Regions from separate parts of the Streptomyces sp. NPDC003456 genome, predicted to be linked through region 1. Evidence: riboswitches for the same ligand, from Rfam matches in the RefSeq annotation. Region 1 holds a riboswitch; each other region holds the start of a gene.

Region 1 (6,835 bases):
GGCAAGCCCGCCCCGCGCGACGGCTCCCTGCCGGAGACCATCGGCGAGCAGCTGCGCGAGGTCGTCGAGGAGGAGGTCCCGGCCCGCGCCCTGATGGCCGCCTACCGGCTGCCGCACGACGGCACGCGCGCGTGCGACGCGGCCGACCTGGCCCTCACCGTCCTCGGCGGCGGCGAGTCCTCCCGCCTGTACAACCGCCTCGTGCGGCGCGACCGCACGGCCGTGGCGGCCGGGTTCGGGCTGCTGCGGCTGGCCGGGGCGCCCTCCCTGGGCTGGCTGGACGTGAAGACCTCCGGTGACGTGGAGGTGCCGGTCATCGAGGCCGCCATCGACGAGGAGCTCGCCCGGTTCGCCGAGGAGGGCCCCACCGCCGAGGAGATGGAGCGCGCCCAGGCCCAGCTGGAGCGCGAGTGGCTGGACCGCCTCGGCACGGTCGCGGGCCGCGCCGACGAACTGTGCCGCTACGCCGTGCTGTTCGGCGACCCGCAGCTCGCCCTGACCGCCGTCCAGCGGGTGCTGGAGGTGACGGCCGAGGAGGTCCAGGAGGTCGCCAAGGCCCGCCTGCGCCCCGACAACCGCGCGGTGCTCGTCTACGAGCCCGTCGCCGACGAGACCGACGATGCCGCCGGCGCCGCTGCCGCGGCCGGCGACGACAACGAGGAGGCGGCCAAGTGACCGAGCTCGCCACGATGGACTTCCACCCCCGGCCGCAGGCGGGCGAGGCCAAGCCGTGGGCCTTCCCGGCCCCGGAGCGCGGCACGCTCGGCAACGGCCTGACGGTCCTGCGCTGCCACCGCCCCGGTCAGCAGGTCGTCGCCGTGGAGGTGCTGCTGGACGCACCCCTGGAGGCCGAGCCCGCCGGCCTCGACGGCGTCGCCACGCTCATGGCGCGGGCCTTCTCCGAGGGCACCGACAAGCACTCCGCCGAGGAGTTCGCCGCCGAGCTGGAGCGCGCCGGCGCCACGCTCGACGCGCACGCCGACCACCCCGGGGTCCGCATCAGCCTGGAGGTCCCGGCCTCCCGGCTCGAGAAGGGCCTCGGCCTGCTGGCCGACGCGCTGAGGGCGCCCGCCTTCGCGGACAGCGAGATCGAGCGGCTGGTCCGCAACCGCCTCGACGAGATCCCGCACGAGCTGGCCAACCCCTCGCGCCGGGCCGCCAAGGAGCTGTCCCGGCAGCTGTTCCCGGCGGACTCGCGTATGTCGCGGCCCCGGCAGGGCACCGAGGAGACGGTCGCCGCGATCGACTCCGCCGCCGTGCGCGGCTTCTACGAGAAGCACGTCCGCCCCGCCACGGCCACCGCCGTCGTCGTCGGCGACCTCACCGGCGTCGACCTCGACGCCCTGCTGGGCGACACGCTGGGCGCCTGGACGGGCTCCCGGGCCGAGCCGCGGCCGGTGCCGCCGGTCACCGCCGACGACACCGGCCGGGTCGTCATCGTCGACCGCCCGGGCGCCGTCCAGACGCAGCTGCTCATCGGCCGCACCGGCCCGGACCGGCACGACCGCCTGTGGCCCGCGCAGGTGCTCGGCACGTACTGCCTCGGCGGCACCCTGACGTCCCGTCTGGACCGGGTGCTGCGCGAGGAGAAGGGCTACACCTACGGGGTGCGGGCGTTCGCCCAGGTGCTGCGGTCCGCCCCGGACGGCACCGGTGCCTCGATGCTCGCCATCAGCGGCTCGGTGGACACACCCAACACCGGCCCGGCCCTTGAGGACCTGTGGACGGTGCTGCGCACGCTGGCCGCCGAAGGCCTGACCGACGCCGAGCGGGACGTCGCCGTGCAGAACCTGGTCGGCGTCGCGCCGCTGAAGTACGAGACGGCGGCAGCCGTGGCCTCCACGCTGGCCGACCAGGTCGAGCAGCACCTGCCCGACGACTACCAGGCCACGCTGTACCGGCAGCTCGCCGCGACCGGCACCGTGGAGGCCACCGCGGCGGTCGTCAGCGCCTTCCCGGTGGACCGGCTGGTGACGGTCCTCGTCGGTGACGCGGCGCAGATCAAGGCACCCGTCGAGGCCCTCGGCATCGGCGAAGTCTCGGTCGTCACGGCCGAGTAGGAGCGCACGCGCGAGGAGCCCTGGTTGTCTTCCAAGGCACCAGGGCTCCCTTATGCCCGAATTGATACGGAGGTGGCCTGTCTGCCCTGTGGGATGCGCTACAAAAGCCGGGATCCGTTTGGGAATTGAAAGTGGCGCCGCTTAGCGTCGTCCGGGCTGTTCGTCAGGCAGTGCGCCGCACCCGCGGCACCGGACAGTCATCGCCGAGTCCCCGTACGGCGCGAGCCAGGGGAGCCGGGGACCCACAGTCCCTGGGGTGAATCGGACGCCCGCGCGCACCGCGAGGGGGCCCGTAGGAGACCTTCCTGCTCCGAACCCGTCAGCTAACCCGGTAGGCGAGAAGGAAGGAAAGGACCAGCCACTTCATGGCGTTCACCCGCGCCACCGGCAAGCACCGTCGTCCCAGCCGCCTCCAGCGCGGCACGGCCCGTGCGGCGGGCGTCGCGGCCCTCGCCACGACGGGCGTCATCGGCACCGTGGCCGCCCCGGCCGCCTTCGCCGCCGAGCCCGCTCCCGAGCAGACCGGTCTGACCCCCGTCGTCACCCTGGGCGACACCGTCGCGGAGCAGATCGACGCCCAGGCCGTCGCGCAGAAGCAGGCGGCCGAGGAGGCCGCCGCGAAGAAGAAGGCCGAGGAGGCCGCCCGCGAGCGGGCCGCCGAGGCGGCCGAGCAGGCCAAGGAAGCGGCCGAGAAGGCCCGCGAGGCCAAGGAGCGCGCCGCCCGTGAGGCCGAGCGCAAGCGCCTGAACACCTTCGTGTCCCCGATCTCCGGCTCGTACGTGTCCACCGGGTACCAGGCCAGCAGTGGCCTGTGGTCCTCCGGCAGCCACACCGGCGTCGACTTCCACGCCGCGACCGGCACCTCCGTCCACTCCGTCGGCATAGGCACGGTCGTCGAGGCCGGCTGGGGCGGCGCGTACGGCAACCAGGTCGTGATCAAGATGAACGACGGCACGTACACCCAGTACGGCCACCTGTCGTCCGTCGGCGTCTCCGTGGGCCAGAAGGTCACCCCCGGCCAGCAGATCGGCCTGTCCGGCGCGACCGGCAACGTCACCGGACCGCACCTGCACTTCGAGGCCCGTACGAGCCCCGAGTACGGCTCCGACATGGACCCCGTCGCTTACCTCCGCTCGCACGGCGTCAACCTCTGACGGCACCCGGCGATCGTGAAAGCCCCGGCTCCCGCCGGGGCTTTTTCGCGTCCTGGACGGCCCGGCGTCCAAAAAGTTTCCCCGGATTTACGCCCGCCGCCGGAAACTGCGGCACATTGCAATAGAGTCACATGCAATGAAGTCGCCGGCACACGTCGGCGTTTTCCGGGGAATCAGACGGAGGTCGGTCATGCGCATTCCCGCGCACTCGGTGTGCACGGCCATCCGCGACGACATCGTCGCCGGCGTCCACGCGCGGGGCACCCGGCTCACCGAGGAGCTGCTGGCGCGCCGCTACGGCGTCTCCCGCGTCCCCGTGCGCGAGGCCCTGCGCACCCTGGAGGCGGAGGGTTTCGTGGTGACGCGGCGGCACGCGGGCGCGTGCGTCGCCGAACCCACCGAGCAGGAGGCCGCCGACCTGCTGCAGATGCGCGCGCTGCTGGAGCCGCTCGGCGCCGCCCGGGCCGCCCAGCGCCGCACCGAGGCGCACCTCAAGGTCCTGCGCGGCCTGGTGCGGCTGGGCCAGGAGCGGGCCCGCCAGGGCGGCGGCGAGGACCTGCGCTCGCTGGACGGCTGGTTCCACGAGACGCTGGCCCAGGCGTGCGGCAGCCCCGCACTGACCTCGGTGCTGACCCAGCTGAGGCACAAGATCGCCTGGATGTACACGGTCGAGGCACCGGCCGGCCCGGTGGACAGCTGGAACGAGCACGGCGCGATCGTGGACGCCGTGGCGCGCGGTGACGGCGAGCGCGCGCGGGCGGCCGCGGCACTGCACATCGAGCGGGCGACCGGCGCCCACCGCCTGCGGACCGGCCCGGCGGGGGAGCGCGGCGGGCAGGTGAGGAACTCGCAACATCCCGTCAACACGCCGAGCCCGCGGAATTAACACGAGGGCCGTATACAAAGAGCGGGGAATGCCGGAGGTGCGGAAGTTTCCTTTTCCGCCGCCCGTTCCCCGGAATTCGCTGCGTCTCCGTGCGCGGATGAATTCGTCCGCGATCCCGGGAACGTGTTCCGGTAATGCCGAGGGCCCGCCCGGTCGAATCCGGACGGGCCCTTGTGCGCGCCGCTGGGGCGCTCCCGCTCAGACGGTCTCGGGCAGTTCCTCGAGACCCTCGGAGACCAGCTTGGCCAGCCGGTCCAGGGCGGCGTCCGCGCCCTCGGCGTCGGAGGCGAGGACGATCTCCTCGCCGCCCTGGGCGCCCAGGCCCAGGACGGCCAGCATCGAGGCCGCGTTGACGGGGTTGCCGTCAGCCTTGGCGATCGTCACCGGGACGCCTGTGGCCGTGGCGGCTCGGACGAAGATGGAGGCGGGGCGGGCGTGGAGGCCCTCGGCCCAGCCGACGTTGACGCGGCGCTCAGCCATGTGTTGCTGCCCTTCGGTGTTCAGGGTTGTCTAGACCAGTTTCCCACACGTGAAGACCACCGGGGAGCGGCTGTCTCGCCACCGCCCCGGGGCGGAAGTCGGATCGCGGCCTCGACCCGACTGACGCCCTCCACAGACTGCCTCGCGCCGCTGCCGGACGCGAGCCGTACTCTGGGGCCCATGCAGACCTCGCCGGACCGGCACGAGTACCCCGCCCACTGGGAGGCCGACGTGGTGCTGCGCGACGGGGGCACCGCGCGCGTCCGGCCCATCACCGTCGATGACGCCGATCGCCTCGTCAGCTTCTACGAGCAGGTCTCCGACGAGTCGAAGTACTACCGCTTCTTCGCGCCGTACCCTCGCCTGTCCGCCAAGGACGTCCACCGCTTCACGCACCACGACTTCGTGGACCGGGTGGGACTCGCGGCCACGGTCGGCGGCGAGTTCATCGCCACCGTACGCTACGACCGGATCGGCGCCGACGGAACGCCCGCGTCCGCGCCCGCCGACGAGGCCGAGGTCGCCTTCCTCGTCCAGGACGCCCACCAGGGCCGCGGGGTCGCCTCCGCCCTGCTGGAGCACATCGCGGCCGTCGCGCGCGAGCGCGGTATCCGCCGGTTCGCCGCCGAGGTGCTGCCCGCCAACACCAAGATGATCAAGGTGTTCACGGACGCCGGGTACACCCAGAAGCGCAGCTTCGAGGACGGCGTGGTCCGCCTGGAGTTCGACCTCGAACCCACCGACCGCTCCCTGGCCGTGCAGTACGCGCGCGAGCACCGCGCCGAGGCCCGCTCCGTGCAGCGGCTGCTCACGCCCGGCTCGGTCGCCGTCATCGGTGCGGGACGCACCCCCGGCGGCGTGGGCCGCAGCGTCCTCGGCAACATCCGCGACGCCGGCTTCACCGGCCGCCTGTTCGCCGTGAACAAGGCCCTGCCCGAGGAGCAGAAGGAGCTCGACGGGGTGCCGGCGCACCGTTCGGTGCGCGACATCGACGGCCCGGTCGACCTCGCGGTCGTCGCCGTGCCCGCCGAGCACGTGCCCGAGGTCGTCGCCGAGTGCGGCGAACACGGCGTGCAGGGACTCGTCGTGGTGTCCGCCGGCTACGCCGAGAGCGGCCTCGACGGGCGTGAGCGCCAGCGCGCGCTCGTCCGGCAGGCCCGCTCGTACGGCATGCGCATCATCGGGCCCAACGCCTTCGGCATCATCAACACCTCGCCCCGGGTACGGCTCAACGCCTCCCTCGCCCCCGAGGTGCCGCGCCCGGGCCGCATCGGTCTGTTCGCCCAGTCCGGCGCCATCGGCGTGGCCCTGCTCTCCCGGCTGCACCGGCGCGGAGGCGGCGTCACCGGCGTCACCGGCGTGTCCACGTTCGTCTCCTCGGGCAACCGCGCCGACGTCTCCGGCAACGACGTCCTGCAGTACTGGTACGAGGACCCCGACACCGACGTCGTCCTCATGTACCTGGAGTCCATCGGCAACCCCCGCAAGTTCACCCGCCTCGCCCGGCGCACCGCCGCCGCGAAGCCGCTGGTCGTCGTCCAGGGCGCCCGGCACGGCGCCGCCCCCCAGGGGCACGCCGTGCGGGCGACGCGCCTGCCGCACGCGACCGTCTCGGCCCTGCTGCGGCAGGCCGGGGTGATACGGGTCGACACCATCACCGACCTCGTGGACGCCGGCCTGCTGCTGGCGCGCCAGCCCCTGCCCGCCGGACCCCGGGTGGCGATCCTCGGCAACTCGGAGTCGCTCGGCCTGCTCACCTACGACGCGTGCCTCGCCGAGGGCCTGCGGCCCCACCCGCCGCAGGACCTGACCACGGCGGCGTCGGCGGCGGACTTCCACGCCGCCCTGTCCCGGGCGCTGGCCGACGACCGCTGCGACGCGGTCGTCGTCACCGCGATCCCGGCGGTGGGGGAGGGCTCCGTCGCCGACGCGGCCCTCGCGCAGGCGCTGCGCTCGGCCACGGCCGCGGCCCCGTCCAAGCCGGTCCTGGTGGTGCACGTGGAGCTCGGCGGGCTCGCCGAGGCCCTGTCGGCGGCGGCCGGCACGGCCCCGCGGCTCAAGCCGGACAGCGCGCCGCAGAACGCCCCGCAGCTCAGGCCGGACAGCGCGCCGCAGAACGCCCCGCAGCTCAGGCCGGACAGCGCGCCGCAGAACGCCCCGCAGCCGGCCGCTGACCGGCGACCGGGCCCCGCCGACCAGCCCCGCACCGCCGCGGGGGAGCACCCGGAAGCCCTCCACCCGCACCCGGCCGGCCC
Region 2 (6,835 bases), on a different contig from region 1:
TAGGCGTAGGAGACGGCGGCGGCCGCGCGGGGGCCGGGGGCCCGGGCCGTGGCCGAGCCGGGGGCCGCGAGCGTGGCGCGGGCGCCCGCCGAGCGGGTGGCGCGGTCCGATGATCCGCTCATCCGGGAACGTTCCTGCGGGGTCAGCCGGGCTAGCAGCTGCCGCGCGGAGCCCAGCTTGCCGGTGACCGTCCTCCTGTGCCGCTGCAGCTCCGCCTGCCGTGCCCTCAGGGACGTCAGCTCGACGCGCGCGGCCCCGCGCAGCTGCTCGATCTCGCGCAGCCGGCTGCGCACGCGGCGGACGGCGGCGCCCTGCCGGTCGCCGGCCCGCTCGACGAACTCGGCGTTCTCCAGATAGCGGTCGGGGTCGTCGGACAGGACGAGCTGCATCGCGGGGTCGAGGCCACCGGAGCGGTACTGCGCCGCGGCGGTCGCACCGAGGGCCTGCCGGGCCTCGTCCAGCCGTTCCTGCGAGCGGGCCGCCCGGTCCTGCAGGGCCTTCAGCCGCTGCCGGGCCGCGTCGGCCTTCTCCTTCGCGCCGTTGTACTTCTCGGTGGCGGCCTCCGCCTGCCGGTAGAGCTCGGCCACCTCGGCCCTGACCTGGCCGGGGGCGGGCTGCGGGTCGGCGTGCCCGGTCCCGTCGAAGCCCGTCGCCGTCGCCGCGGAGGCGAGGGCGATCGTGGCGGCCGTACGGGCTCTGCCGCCGGCCGTGGGGCGTAGTCGGGGCTTTCGGTGCGCTGCCACCTGGGGGCCACGTCCTTTCCTCGACCGCCGGCGGGGGTCTGCGGCCGCCGGGGGAGCGGACGGGCGGCCTGCGCGTCCGGCGGCGGCCCGCACAGGGGAGAACGGGCCGCCGCCGGACCTTCTCGGCGGTGGTGTCCGACTGCCGCCCCTGGCCCGGGCGGCGGTGGGGAGCCGGTCACCTGCTGAAGGACCGTAGAGGTGCGCGTGCGGCTCCCGTGGCGGGTGTGCGGAACTGTCCGCGGAGGACCGGTGGTGACCGTATGCGACCAAGATCCCGCCGCGGCGCCCCTCCCTTCACTCAGTGTGATGACCGGAGCCCCGGATCATGGGCGGGCGGGGGCGGCCGAGTGCCATGGGGCCCATATATGCGTCACCGGGCCGGTGACGGGCGGCCGTGGGGCCCTGGTTAGGCTCCGGCCCCATGGACGTACTCATCCACCTCTTCGTCGGCCTGCACATCATCGGCATCGCCTCGCTCCTGGGCGGCTTCCTCACCCAGATGAAGGCGATGGGCGAGGGTACGGCCCGCTTCACGCCCGCGATGCTGCACGGCGCCCTGACCATGCTGGTCACCGGCATCGTCCTGGTGGGCCTCAACCAGGCCGACGACCAGTCCGTGAACAACGTCAAGATCGGCGTGAAGCTGGCGCTGCTGGTCGTGATCCTGGGCCTGGTCTACGTCAAGCGCGACGAGGAGAAGGTGGACAAGGGCCTGTTCGGCCTGGTCGGACTGCTCACCACGGCCAACGTCTTCATCGCCGTGCTCTGGACCTGACCCGGGAGGACCGCGCCGCGGCCCGGGCCGCGGCGGCGGCCCAGGCGGTGCAGGCGAGCCAGGCGGCCACGGCCACCCACACCAGCGCCTCGCCGGCACCGGCGAGCCAGCCCACGTCGAGCGCCGCGGCGACCTCCAGCGTGGCCGCCGCCGTCACGGCCCCGCAGAACACAGTGGCCCAGCGCCGCGCGTCGTAGTGGTGCCGGGGCCAGAACAGCTCGGCGACCAGCAGCGCGACACAGCACACCGCCGCCAGGACGAGCAGGGTGACGGCGGTGTTGCGCAGGGCGTCGCCGTCGTCCTGGTTCCACAGGTAGAGGCGGGAGCTGTCGGCCGACAGCAGGTACGCCCCGGCCAGCGCCGAGACCGCGAGCGCGCCTTCGGCGAACCAGTGGTCCCCGCGTCCCTCCTCCACCTGCCGGGGCTGGAAACGGAACAGGGCGAAGCCGTACAGCGCGAGCCCCAGCCACAGCAGCACCAGGGCCGCGTGGGCCGGCCAGGCCAGCGACTCGGCCGCGGCCAGGGCGGCGGCCAGCACGGCGAGGCACTGGGTGGCAACACACCGCAGGAACACCGTCCCGCGCCGCCCCCCGACCTCCACGGCCAGCAGCACCGCCCAGAGCAGCGCGGACAGCGCCAGCAGTGCCCAGGCCACGGCCGGCAGGCCCGCGGCTGTGAAACCGGTGCCGAGGACGGCGGCGGCCGCCGCCGTGGTGAAGACGGCGGGCACCTCGCTGCGCCACGCACCGCGCGCCCGCTGCAGCAGGCTCACCGCCGACACCAGCCAGGCGCCGCAGGCCAGGGCGAGGACGACCCGGGAGAGGACCGCGTGACCCGCGGAGTCGAGACCGACCGACACGGTGCCGGTCGCCAGCGCATACGTCGCCCACCAGGTGGCAAACGGGGAGGGACCGGACATAGCGCCGATGCTAGAGAGCAACCCGCGCGGGAGGTGAGGGGCACGCGCGCGTGCCCCTCAAAAACGCCCGCGTCCGCTCAGGCGGGCCGCACCACGCTGTGGACGGCCGACTCGCCGTCGTAGTAGATCGACTCCTCGCGTACGTAGGTGCCGGGCTTGGGCGCGTGGATCATCATGCCGTTGCCGATGTACAGCCCGACGTGCGTGATGTCGTCGTAGAAGAAGACCAGATCGCCCGGCCGCGCCTGCGACACCGGGACGGTGGTGCCGGCGCGGACCTGGTCGTACGTCGTGCGCGGCAGATCGACGCCCGCGGCCTTCCACGCGGCCTGGGTCAGGCCGGAGCAGTCGTAGGAGCCCGGACCGACGGCCCCCCAGACGTACGGCTTGCCGATCTGGGCGCGCGCGAAGGCGAGGGCCTTGTCCGCCTTGGTGGCGTACGAGGAGTCCGTCGGAGCCGTCGTGGTGGACGAGCCGGAGTCCGCCGACGGCGAAGCGCTCTCCTGCCGCGTGGCCTCCTCGCGCTGCGCCCGCTCCTGCGCGGCCTGCTCCCGCGCGGCCTGCTGCCGGGCCAGCTCGGCGGCCCGGCGGTCGGCCTCCTCCTGCTTCTCCTGCTCGATCGCCGCGAGCCGCGCCTTCTCCTCGGCGGTCAGCCGCGACATCAGCGTGCGGGCGTCGGCCAGCTTGCGCTGGACGGTCGCCTTGGCCGCCTTCAGGTCGCCCTGCGCGTCGGTGAGCTTCTCGAGGCTCTCGGTCGCCTCCCGGCGCTTGGTCATCGTCTCGGACTGCTGCGTGACGAAGTCGTCGACCGCTTCCTTCTGGCGGCCGGTCATCCGGTCCATCAGCTGGGTCTGGTCGAAGTAGTCCTGCGGGCTGTCCGCGAGCAGGAACGTCGCCGTCTCCGGGGCGGCGGCCCCCGTGCGGTACTGGGCGGAGGCGTAGGAGCCGAGCTTGTCGCGCGCATCGTTCAGCTTCTGGGCGCGCTGCGCGACGTCGTCGAGGAGGGTGTCGACGCGCTTGCGCTGCTTCGCGGTCTTCTCCTTGGCCGCGTTGTACTTGTCGGTCGCCGACTCGGCCTGGCGGTACAGGTCGTCGACCTTCTTCTCGACTTCTTCGAGGCTGGGCTTGTCGTCGGCCTCGGGTGCGGCATCGGCCGACTGGGACAGCAGGGCCACGGAGGTGAGGGCCGCCGTTGCCAGGGCGGGGGTCCGTATGCCTGCCACGCGCGAACCGGTGGGACGCGACTTGCGGTGCGACGCCAAGGGAGGCGACTCCTTCCATCGTCCGCCTACCGGGTTAGCTGTCGGGTTCGGGCGGGTGGTTCGGAAGGGTTGCCCTACGGCCTTCTCCGGATGCGGAGGCGGGCCGATTCACCCCGGGGTTCTCGGTTGGGTCCCCGGCTCCGGCTGCCGCTGCGGCACACCGGACTCGGCGGAGGCCGCGCGGCCCGGCGACGTTCGCCGGAGAGGGTCGTGCGGCCTGATCGCACGGTAGCCAACTCGTGTGGCCCCTGTGAAGGTTGATGGGTGATATGCCCGATACATTTTCGTGACCTTTCCCGGAAGCGTTGCCCGGAGTGAATGATCGCGGCGGTTTGGTCGCCAGTTGTCCGGAATTGTTGCGGACATAGCGGACCGTGATCATGCGGTCCTGCTGGGTGACAACGAGCCATCCGCCCGGCCCTGGCGGCCGTGGTCCGGGGTGATGTTCTCGGGGTGGCGGCGGGCTGTCAGTGGGGCGCCCTAGACTCGGAGAGCGATGAGCAGCCTCTTTGACGACAGCTTCCTGGCGGACCTCCAGGCCCAGCGCGGCCCCGCGGACGAGCCCCCGCCGCCGCCCGAGGACGATCACGCTCCGGAGCCGCTTCCGGACGATCTGTTCGGCGGGAAGTTCGACGTGCCGCCGGACCGGGACACCCACTACCGGGACGGCGCCCCCCGTCCGGTGATCGACGCCGCCGCGCTGCTGGAAGGGCTGAACGACAACCAGCGCGCCGCCGTGGTCCACGCCGGCTCCCCGCTGCTCATCGTCGCCGGCGCCGGATCCGGCAAGACCCGCGTGCTCACGCACCGCATCGCCCACCTGCTCGCCGAGCGGAACGTGCACCCGGGCCAGATCCTCGCGATCACCTTCACCAACAAGGCCGCCGGCGAGATGAAGGAGCGCGTCGAGCAGCTCGTCGGCCCGCGCGCCAACGCCATGTGGGTCATGACCTTCCACAGCGCGTGCGTGCGCATCCTCCGCCGCGAGAGCAAGAAGCTCGGCTTCACCTCCTCCTTCTCGATCTACGACGCCGCCGACTCCAAGCGCCTCATGGCCCTGGTCTGCCGCGACCTGGACCTCGACCCCAAGCGCTACCCGCCCAAGTCCTTCAGCGCCAAGATCAGCAACCTGAAGAACGAGCTGATCGACGAGGAGGACTTCGCCGCCCAGGCGACCGACGGCTTCGAGAAGACGCTCGCCCAGGCCTACGCGATGTACCAGTCGCGCCTGCGCGAGGCGAACGCCCTCGACTTCGACGACCTGATCATGACGACGGTCAACCTGCTGCGCGCCTTCCCGGACGTCGCCGAGCACTACCGCCGCCGCTTCCGGCACGTCCTGGTCGACGAGTACCAGGACACCAACCACGCGCAGTACGCCCTGGTCCGCGAGCTGGTCGGCACCTCCGAGCACCCCGTCGACGTACCGCCCGAGGCCGAGGTCCCGCCCGCCGAGCTGTGCGTGGTCGGCGACGCCGACCAGTCGATCTACGCCTTCCGCGGCGCGACCATCCGCAACATCCTCCAGTTCGAGGAGGACTACCCGGACGCCACGACGATCCTGCTCGAGCAGAACTACCGCTCCACGCAGACCATCCTGTCCGCGGCCAACGCCGTCATCGAGCGCAACGAGTCCCGCCGCCCGAAGAACCTGTGGACCAACGCGGGCACCGGCGCCCGCATCACCGGCTACGTCGCCGACACCGAGCACGACGAGGCCCAGTTCGTCGCCGACGAGATAGACCGCCTCACCGACGCGGGCGAGGCCAAGGCGGGCGACGTCGCGGTGTTCTACCGCACCAACGCCCAGTCCCGTGTCTTCGAAGAGGTCTTCATCCGCGTCGGCCTGCCCTACAAGGTCGTCGGCGGCGTCCGCTTCTACGAGCGCAAGGAGGTCCGGGACGTCCTGGCCTACCTGCGCGTGCTGTCCAACCCCGAGGACTCGGTGCCGCTGCGCCGGATCCTCAACGTGCCCAAGCGGGGCATCGGCGACCGCGCCGAGGCGATGATCGACGCCCTCGCCCAGCGCGAGAAGATCAGCTTCCCGCAGGCGCTCAAGCGCGTCGACGAGGCGTACGGCATGGCCGCGCGCTCCACCAACGCCGTCAAGCGGTTCAACACGCTGATGGAGGACCTCCGCACGATCGTGGAGTCCGGCGCCGGGCCGGCCACCGTCCTGGAGGCCGTGCTGGAGCGCACCGGCTACCTCGCCGAACTGCAGGCCTCCACCGACCCGCAGGACGAGACCCGCATCGAGAACCTCCAGGAACTCGCCGCCGTCGCCATGGAGTTCGAGCAGGAGCGCGGCGAGGACGCGGAGACCGGCGGCACGCTGTCCGACTTCCTCGAACAGGTCGCCCTGGTCGCCGACTCCGACCAGATCCCCGACGAGGAGGACGGCGACGGCGTCATCACGCTGATGACCCTGCACACCGCCAAGGGCCTGGAGTTCCCGGTCGTCTTCCTCACCGGCATGGAGGACGGCGTCTTCCCCCACATGCGCGCCCTGGGGGAGGCCAAGGAGCTGGAGGAGGAGCGCCGCCTGGCCTACGTCGGCATCACGCGCGCCCGGGAGCGGCTGTACCTGACCCGGTCCACGCTGCGCAGCGCCTGGGGTCAGCCGTCGTACAACCCGCCCTCCCGCTTCCTGGAGGAGATCCCGCCGGCCCACGTGGAATGGAAGCGCACGGGAGCGATCGCGCCCGCGTCCTCCGGGCCGGTGTCCGCGGTCGCGGCCTCCCTGTCCTCGTCCCGCTCGCGCTCCTCGGCCTCCGGCGCGTCCGGCTTCGCCACGCGCCGCACCGCCGAGAAGCCGGTGGTGGCGCTGGCCGTCGGGGACCGCGTCACCCACGACCAGTTCGGGCTCGGCACGGTCGTCGGGGTCAAGGGCACGGGCGCCAACGCCGAGGCGACGATCGACTTCGGCGACACCAAGCCCAAGCGACTGCTGCTGCGCTACGCGCCGGTGGAGAAGCTCTGACCCTGCTGAGGACTCCCCGGGGGCTTCTCCGGGGGAGTGCCTGATTTCGAGGCTCCCGTTCGCACGGCGTGCGGGAGCCTCGGCGGTGCCGGTGAGTGCCGGGTGGCTAGCCCGGGTTGATGCCGTGGCTGCGCAGCCAGGGCAACGGGTCGATCG
Region 3 (6,835 bases), on a different contig from region 1:
AGGTCATGTACGACCGGGGGTCGACGACCGTGACGGTCGCCTCGCCGTAGCGCATCTTCTTCTGGATGCGCCGAGCTGCGTACAGGCCTACGTACCCACCGCCTACTACGAGGATCCTGGGACGCTCCGTGGTGCTCATGCCATCGAGTATCCACCCGCCTCAGGGGGGTGGCTCGTGCGCCCCTTCACAAGGTTGTGGAGGGGGTGTGCTATCCTCCGCGGCCCGCGTGATCCATGTCATGGTGACAACCGGGAGCGATTGTGCAGCCCGGGCCGTTGTCAATGCCGCGTGAGCTGCCTCTCTGGGCCGGAAAGGCCCCTGTGAGGGCCGCCGGACGTGCCCTCCGGGGCTTCTCCCGGGAGCCCTCCATATCATGCTTCTGAACATGTTCAAAGGGCAGTTCGGTCCCCGGACGGGTCAGTGAAGGCCCTTCGATCCCCCGCAGGGGCCGAAATCCTTGTGAAGAACTTCACGAACTTTCCCGACGGACTGTCGCCGGGGAGCCCTCCGGACCCCCCGGCACCCGCTCATCCGTGGCCCGTGCCTGCTCAGAAGGGGGCCGGGCGACCGACCGCGCGGTCCCGTCGAGGGCCCGCACGAAGGTCACTCGGTGGACGCGCAACTCCACGCGATCCCGTCGAGGATGTCGTGCTCGCTCACGACGACCTCCTGCGCTCCGGTGCGTTCCATGATCGACAGCAGGACCAGGGCTCCCGCCCCGATCACGTCGACCCGCCCCGGGTGCATCGACGGCACGGCCGCCCGCTCGGCGTGGGTGGAGCGCAGCAGCCACTCGGTGATCTCGCGGACCCTGTCCAGGGAGACCCGGGAGTGGTGGATGGCCTCGGAGTCGTAGGCGGGCAGCTCCTGGGCGATCGCCGACACGGTCGTCACCGAGCCGGCCAGGCCGACCAGCGTGCGGGCCTCGCGCAGCGGCACCGTCTCCTCGGCCAGGTCGAGGGCGGCCTCGATGTCGGCCCGCATCGCGGCGACCTGCTCCGGCGAGGGCGGGTCGCTCACCACGCCGTCGCGGACCAGGTGCCGCTCCGTCATGCGCACGCAGCCGATGTCCACCGACCGGGCCGCCCGGACCCGGTCGTCGCCCACGACGAACTCGGTCGAGCCGCCGCCGATGTCCACCACCAGGTAGGGCGTGGGGAGGCGGTCGCCCCCGGCCAGCTCCTTGGTGGCGCCGGTGAAGGAGAACTCGGCCTCCTGGTCCCCGGTGATCACCTCGGGCTCCACGCCGAGGATGTCCAGCACCCCGCGCACGAACTCGTCGCGGTTCTCGGCGTCCCGGGAGGCGGAGGTGGCCACGAACCGCAGCCGCTGCGCGCCGAGCTCCTTGATGATCCCGGCGTACTCCCGGCAGGCCGCGAAGGTCCGCCGGAGCGCCTCGGGGGCCAGCCGGCCGGTGCGGTCGACGCCCTGCCCGAGCCGCACGACGGTCATGCGGCGGTCCAGGTCGGTCAGCGCTCCGGTGGCCGGGTCCACGTCGGCGACCAGCAGGCGGATGGAGTTCGTGCCGCAGTCCACGGCGGCGACCCTGGTCACTGTCCGTCCTCCCCGGTCGGCTCGGACGCGGAGCGGCCCGCGTCCGCGGCGCCGGCCTGCGAGCCGTCACCGCTCGGCGGCCCGGCGGGCGTCACGCAGGTGCCCTTGCGCCACCACTGGGGCAGCATGGCGAGCGCCTCGTCGCCCAGCGGGTTCACGCCCGGCCCCGCGGCCAGCGAGTGCGCGACCAGCACGTGCAGGCACTTCACGCGGTCCGGCATACCGCCCGCGCTCGGGAAGTTCTTCAGCTCCTCGATCTCGTCGCGGCGCCGGATGTAGTCCTCGTGGGCCGCCCGGTACGCCGCCGCCAGCTCCGGGTCCGCGGCCAGGCGCTCGGTCATCTCCTTCATGACGCCGTTCGCCTCCAGCGTGCCGATCGCCGAGTTGGCCTTGGGGCACGTCAGGTAGTAGAGCGTCGGGAAGGGCGTGCCGTCGGGCAGGCGCGGGGCCGTCTCGACGACGTCGGGCTGTCCGCAGGGGCAGCGGTGCGCGATGGCCCGCAGTCCGCGCGGGGGCCGACCGAGCTGCTGCTTGAAGGCCTCGACGTCCGCGTCGGTGGGCTCGGTGCGCGGGGTGGTCGGCGGGGGCGTTTCCATGACTGTCTTCAGGGTGTCTTTCTCTGGGTTCTCTGCGGGGGTCACTGGGGGACGCGTCACCGGCCGGAGTCGTCGGCCTTGTCGACCCCGTCCCAGACGTTGGCGTACCAGGGGCGGTCGGCCGCGCCCAGGTCGGTGCGCGACTGCTTCGCCGCGTCCGGGTCGACGACGACGAATCCCGTCTCCCCCGGCATGACGTAGTGCAGCCGCTGCCGGATCTGCTGCTCCGCGTACGCGTCGTCCTGCCAGCGCGCCTTGGCGTCGCGCAGCTTCTCGACGCGCTCGCGGGCCTGCCGCTGCTCGCGTTGCAGGTCCTCGATCTCGGCGCGCTGGGAGACGTACTGCCGCATCGGCCAGGCCAGGGCGACGATCAGCGAGCACATCACCAGCGCCAGCAGCGCGGCCCGGCCGGTCAGCCGGGAGCGGCGTGCCTGGCGCCTGGTCTGGGAGCGGTAGACCCGGGCCGCGGTCTGCTCACCGAGCAGCCGGATCCTGGTCGCGGTGGAGAACCGGTCCCGGTCCTTCACGGCCATGTCAGTCCGCCTCCCGCTCCGCCGTCCATACGCGCGTACGTCCCCGGACACGGTACGGGACCGAGTACGAGGACGTACGTACGACGCCGCTGCCGACGAGCCGGGTCTGCCGGCCGTCAGCCCTTGAAGCGCGGGAAGGCGCTGCGGCCGGCGTAGACCGCGGCGTCGTCGAGGATCTCCTCGATGCGCAGCAGCTGGTTGTACTTGGCGACGCGCTCGGAGCGGGCCGGGGCGCCGGTCTTGATCTGGCCGCAGTTGGTGGCGACGGCCAGGTCGGCGATGGTGACGTCCTCGGTCTCGCCGGAGCGGTGGGACATCATGCACTTGAAGCCGTTGCGCTGGGCCAGCTCGACGGCGTCCAGGGTCTCGGTCAGCGAGCCGATCTGGTTGACCTTGACCAGGAGCGCGTTGGCCGCGCCCTCCTCGATGCCGCGGGCCAGGCGCTCGGGGTTGGTGACGAACAGGTCGTCGCCGACGAGCTGGACCTTGTCACCGAGCTTGTCGGTGATGGTCTTCCAGCCCTCCCAGTCGTCCTCGAACAGCGGGTCCTCGATGGAGACGAGCGGGTACGCGTCGACGAGCTCCGCGTAGTACTCGGTCATCTCGGCCGCCGAGCGCTCCTTGCCCTCGAAGGTGTAGACGCCGTCCTTGTAGAACTCGGAGGCGGCGACGTCGAGGGCCAGGGCGATCTGCTCGCCGGGGGTGTAGCCGGCCTCGTTGATCGCCTCGAGGATGAGGTCGAGGGCTTCGCGGTTGGAGCCGAGGTTCGGGGCGAAGCCGCCCTCGTCGCCGAGGCCGGTGGCCAGGCCCTTGCTCTTCAGGACCTTCTTCAGCGTGTGGTAGACCTCGGCGCCCCAGCGCAGGGCCTCGGAGAAGGACTCCGCGCCGATCGGGGCGATCATGAACTCCTGGATGTCCACGTTGGAGTCGGCGTGCGAGCCGCCGTTCAGGATGTTCATCATCGGCACCGGCAGCAGGTGCGCGTTGGGGCCGCCCAGGTAGCGGAACAGCGGCAGGTCGCTGGCCTCGGAGGCGGCGTGGGCGACGGCGAGCGAGACGCCGAGGATGGCGTTGGCGCCCAGCGAGCCCTTGTTGTCGGTGGCGTCCAGGTCGAACATCGCCTGGTCGATCAGGCGCTGCTCGGTGGCGTCGTAGCCGACCAGCTCCGGGCCGATCTGCTCGATGACCGCGAGGACGGCCTTCTCCACACCCTTGCCGAGGTAGCGGTTCGAGTCGCCGTCGCGGAGCTCGATGGCCTCGAAGGCGCCCGTGGAGGCGCCGGACGGGACGGCGGCACGACCGGTGCTGCCGTCGTCGAGGCCGACCTCGACCTCGACCGTGGGGTTGCCTCGGGAGTCCAGGATTTCCCGGGCTACGACGACGTCGATGGACGGCACGAGCATCTCCTTCTTATGTGACGCGGTGACGCGGGTCGCGTGGACCCGGCGGGGTGCGGGCCGTGGTGGCTCGCGACATGAGCCTAACCGGCTCCGGGCGATCGGCCACCGGGTCGCCCACCCCATGGACAGAACCGAGAGTAAATTGTTTCCGAACGGAACAAAGCAGGTTCGCCCAGACCGGCCGAAACTCCGCCGCCGCGGCCGGGGCCGGACATGACCCCGCCCCGGCGCGTACGGGGGGTACACGCACCGGGGCGGGGTGTCCGTGGGGACGGGGGCCGCCGTCGGGCGGGGGGCCGCCTGTCAGGGCGGGGCCTCCCGCGAGGGCGGGGCCGCCGGACGGCCGGACCGCAAGTGAGCGCGGTGCGGACCGCCCTGCGGCGGTCGGGCGCTGCTGCTTACTTCAGGTGCAGCTGCTGGCCCGGGTAGATGAGGTTGGCGTCCTCGACGATGTCCTTGTTCAGCTGGAACAGCTTCTCCCAGCCGCCCTTGACCTTCTCCTCGGCGGCGATGGAGCTGAGGGTGTCGCCCTTGACGACCTTGTACTCGCCGTCGCCCTTCTTGACCTTCTTGCCGGTCGGGGTGGTGACGGTCTTCTTGGCGGCCGGGCGCTCGTCGGAGCGGGAGGCCGGCTGCGGCTGGGTCTCGCGGGACTCGGTGCTCTGCTGGCTCTGCTGGCTCTGCTGCGAGGTGCCGGCGGAGCTGCCCAAGTCGCCGGTGGAACCGCCGCCGGTGTAGGCGGCGCTCGACAGGCCCTTGCCGCAGACGGGCCAGGCGCCCTTGCCCTGGCCGGCGAGGACCTTCTCGGCGATCTCGATCTGCTGCGCCTTGGTGGCCTGGTCGGCGGTGGAGGCGTACTTGGTGCCGCCGTAGCCGGCCCAGGTGGAGGCGGAGAACTGCAGACCGCCGTAGTAACCGTTGCCGGTGTTGATGGACCAGTTGCCGCCGGACTCGCACTGGGCGACGGCCTCCCACTCGGAGGCGGTGGCGGCGGAGGCGTTGCCGGCCGCCATCAGCGGAGCGGCGACGGCGGCGGAGGCGACACCGGCGACGGCGATGGCGCGGGTGGCCTTGGACGGACGACGGTGCTTGCCCTTGCCGGAAAACAGCATGGATGGATCCCCTCACCGACGCCTGCGAGGTGAGCTGTCGGGTTCGGGCCGGTTGAGTTGCCCGGCCACGTCCCTCACGGGACGCGGCTCCACCCCTAGCCCTTCCGGCTCGACGAACCGGTCGGGCACCTACCTTGGGTCCCCCGCTCCTGCCTACGGCGCTTGACGCGACGACTGTTCCCGTGCGGCCGCTGGCAGGATTCGGCGTTGCGGCAGCCGGGGCTCGCGGTGACGAGCGGTCACGACCGTAGACAGGCGATCGCCGGAATTTCAAAGACGATCAGGGCTTCTGAGATCTATCTCTCACCGTGCCGATACGGGACATAGGCCGCGAAACATGGCGTGAACTCGCGGCATTTCGGGGCGACTTCCGCCGCCGTTCCCGCACTGCCCGAACGGCTACTTCCCGTCCGTTTCGTCCTCCGCCGTGAGCGTCTGACCGGGCAGAACGAGGTCCGGTTCGCTCTCGGCCCCCTTCTCGTCGCCGTCGTAGAACTCGTCCCATCCGCCGTCGATCCGGAGGGAGTCGGCGATGGACCAGAGGCTGTCCCCGACGCCGACGATGTAGGCGCCCTCGGACTGCTCTTCGGACGCCTCCTCGCCGCGCGAGGCGTGCCGGCCCGAGGACCCTCCCGCATGGCCGTCCGCGGACTCGGCGCTCTCGTCGGCGCTGGGGCCGCGGTGCCGGCCGGAGCCGGTGTCGGCCGCGGCCGAAGACTCGGCGCTCGGACGGGACTTGCCGGAGGGGGCACTCTCGGGCGTGGCCGACTTCGAGCCGCCGGAGCCCTTGCCGGCGGCACGCGAGCCGGGCGACTTGTCGGAATTGGCTGTTTCATCCGGAGATGCCGACGGCGCGTCAGACGACGCCGCGCCGGACGGAGAAGAGGACGGGGACGTCGCCGACGGGGAGGGCGTGGCGGAAGACCTGGACGATTGGGGTGAGTCGAGCAATCCGCGCGAATCAGTCGGAGCGGATTCATCGGACGAGTCGGACTCGCCGGACGAGCCCTTCTCCAGACCGGAGAGGAGCCCGCAGGTGTGCCAGGCGCCGGCCCCCTGGTCGGCGAGGATTCTCTCGGCGACGGCTATCTGCTGCGAGCGGCTGGCCAGGTCGGCGCTCGGGGCGTGGTCGAGCCCGCCGTAGCTCTCCCAGTCCTCCTGGGACAGTGCGAGGCCGCCGAAGTAGCCGTTGCCGCTGTTCTGGCTCCAGGCCCCGCCGGTCTCGCAGTCCGCGATCCGGTCCCAGGTGGTGCCGTCGGCAGCGCTGGCACCGGACGCCCCGAGGAGCGGGATCGCGATGGCGGAGCCGGTCACTCCGGCCGCGACGAGGAGAGCCGGAGCCTGGCGGGGGCGACGGTGACGACCGTTCCCGGAGAGCATACGGAGACCTTTCGCAAGACAGCAGTGACCCTCGCGGCGCCGTGACCGGGCCGCGTTGATGGGTGAACGTATCGGCAGACGATCACTTGTCACAAGTTCATGCCGCACAGATCACGTGAAGATCACAGTGGTGACGGCGTGTCATGTTTGGCGCCGGCCCTGGCTGGTCACGGCGGCCGTCACGCCGGGGTGAACTCCACCGGCAGGGTCCGCAGCCCGCGCATGATGAGGCCGCCGCGCCAGCGCAGCTCGGCCGGGT

The links. Region 1 has a riboswitch for cyclic di-AMP ahead of ACFYWG_RS21525 (M23 family metallopeptidase). Riboswitches for the same ligand answer to the same signal wherever they lie in the genome.
Region 2: it holds a riboswitch for cyclic di-AMP, as region 1 does, so the genes downstream of both, ACFYWG_RS16925 (NlpC/P60 family protein) here and ACFYWG_RS21525 (M23 family metallopeptidase) in region 1, are expected to answer to the same signal.
Region 3: it holds a riboswitch for cyclic di-AMP, as region 1 does, so the genes downstream of both, ACFYWG_RS29165 (transglycosylase family protein) here and ACFYWG_RS21525 (M23 family metallopeptidase) in region 1, are expected to answer to the same signal.

The regions. Positions count from the first base shown of each region.
Region 1 covers NZ_JBIAOK010000005.1:114,529-121,363, forward strand. The annotation lists gene ACFYWG_RS21515 (M16 family metallopeptidase) at 1-675, shown strand, start outside; gene ACFYWG_RS21520 (M16 family metallopeptidase) at 672-2,060, shown strand; cyclic di-AMP (ydaO/yuaA leader) riboswitch at 2,252-2,412, shown strand; gene ACFYWG_RS21525 (M23 family metallopeptidase) at 2,426-3,214, shown strand; gene ACFYWG_RS21530 (GntR family transcriptional regulator) at 3,405-4,100, shown strand; gene ACFYWG_RS21535 (HPr family phosphocarrier protein) at 4,299-4,580, opposite strand; gene ACFYWG_RS21540 (GNAT family N-acetyltransferase) at 4,761-6,835, shown strand, end outside.
Region 2 covers NZ_JBIAOK010000004.1:156,088-162,922, forward strand. The annotation lists gene ACFYWG_RS16910 (NlpC/P60 family protein) at 1-743, opposite strand, end outside; gene ACFYWG_RS16915 (hypothetical protein) at 1,165-1,518, shown strand; gene ACFYWG_RS16920 (hypothetical protein) at 1,496-2,437, opposite strand; gene ACFYWG_RS16925 (NlpC/P60 family protein) at 2,515-3,699, opposite strand; cyclic di-AMP (ydaO/yuaA leader) riboswitch at 3,707-3,881, opposite strand; gene pcrA (DNA helicase PcrA) at 4,196-6,679, shown strand; gene ACFYWG_RS16935 (M23 family metallopeptidase) at 6,786-6,835, opposite strand, start outside.
Region 3 covers NZ_JBIAOK010000007.1:387,888-394,722, reverse strand. The annotation lists gene ACFYWG_RS29190 (NAD(P)/FAD-dependent oxidoreductase) at 1-139, opposite strand, end outside; gene ACFYWG_RS29185 (exopolyphosphatase) at 605-1,555, opposite strand; gene ACFYWG_RS29180 (DUF501 domain-containing protein) at 1,552-2,151, opposite strand; gene ACFYWG_RS29175 (septum formation initiator family protein) at 2,208-2,684, opposite strand; gene eno (phosphopyruvate hydratase) at 2,801-4,081, opposite strand; gene ACFYWG_RS29165 (transglycosylase family protein) at 4,483-5,196, opposite strand; cyclic di-AMP (ydaO/yuaA leader) riboswitch at 5,201-5,367, opposite strand; gene ACFYWG_RS29160 (transglycosylase family protein) at 5,596-6,576, opposite strand; gene ACFYWG_RS29155 (cytochrome P450) at 6,756-6,835, opposite strand, start outside.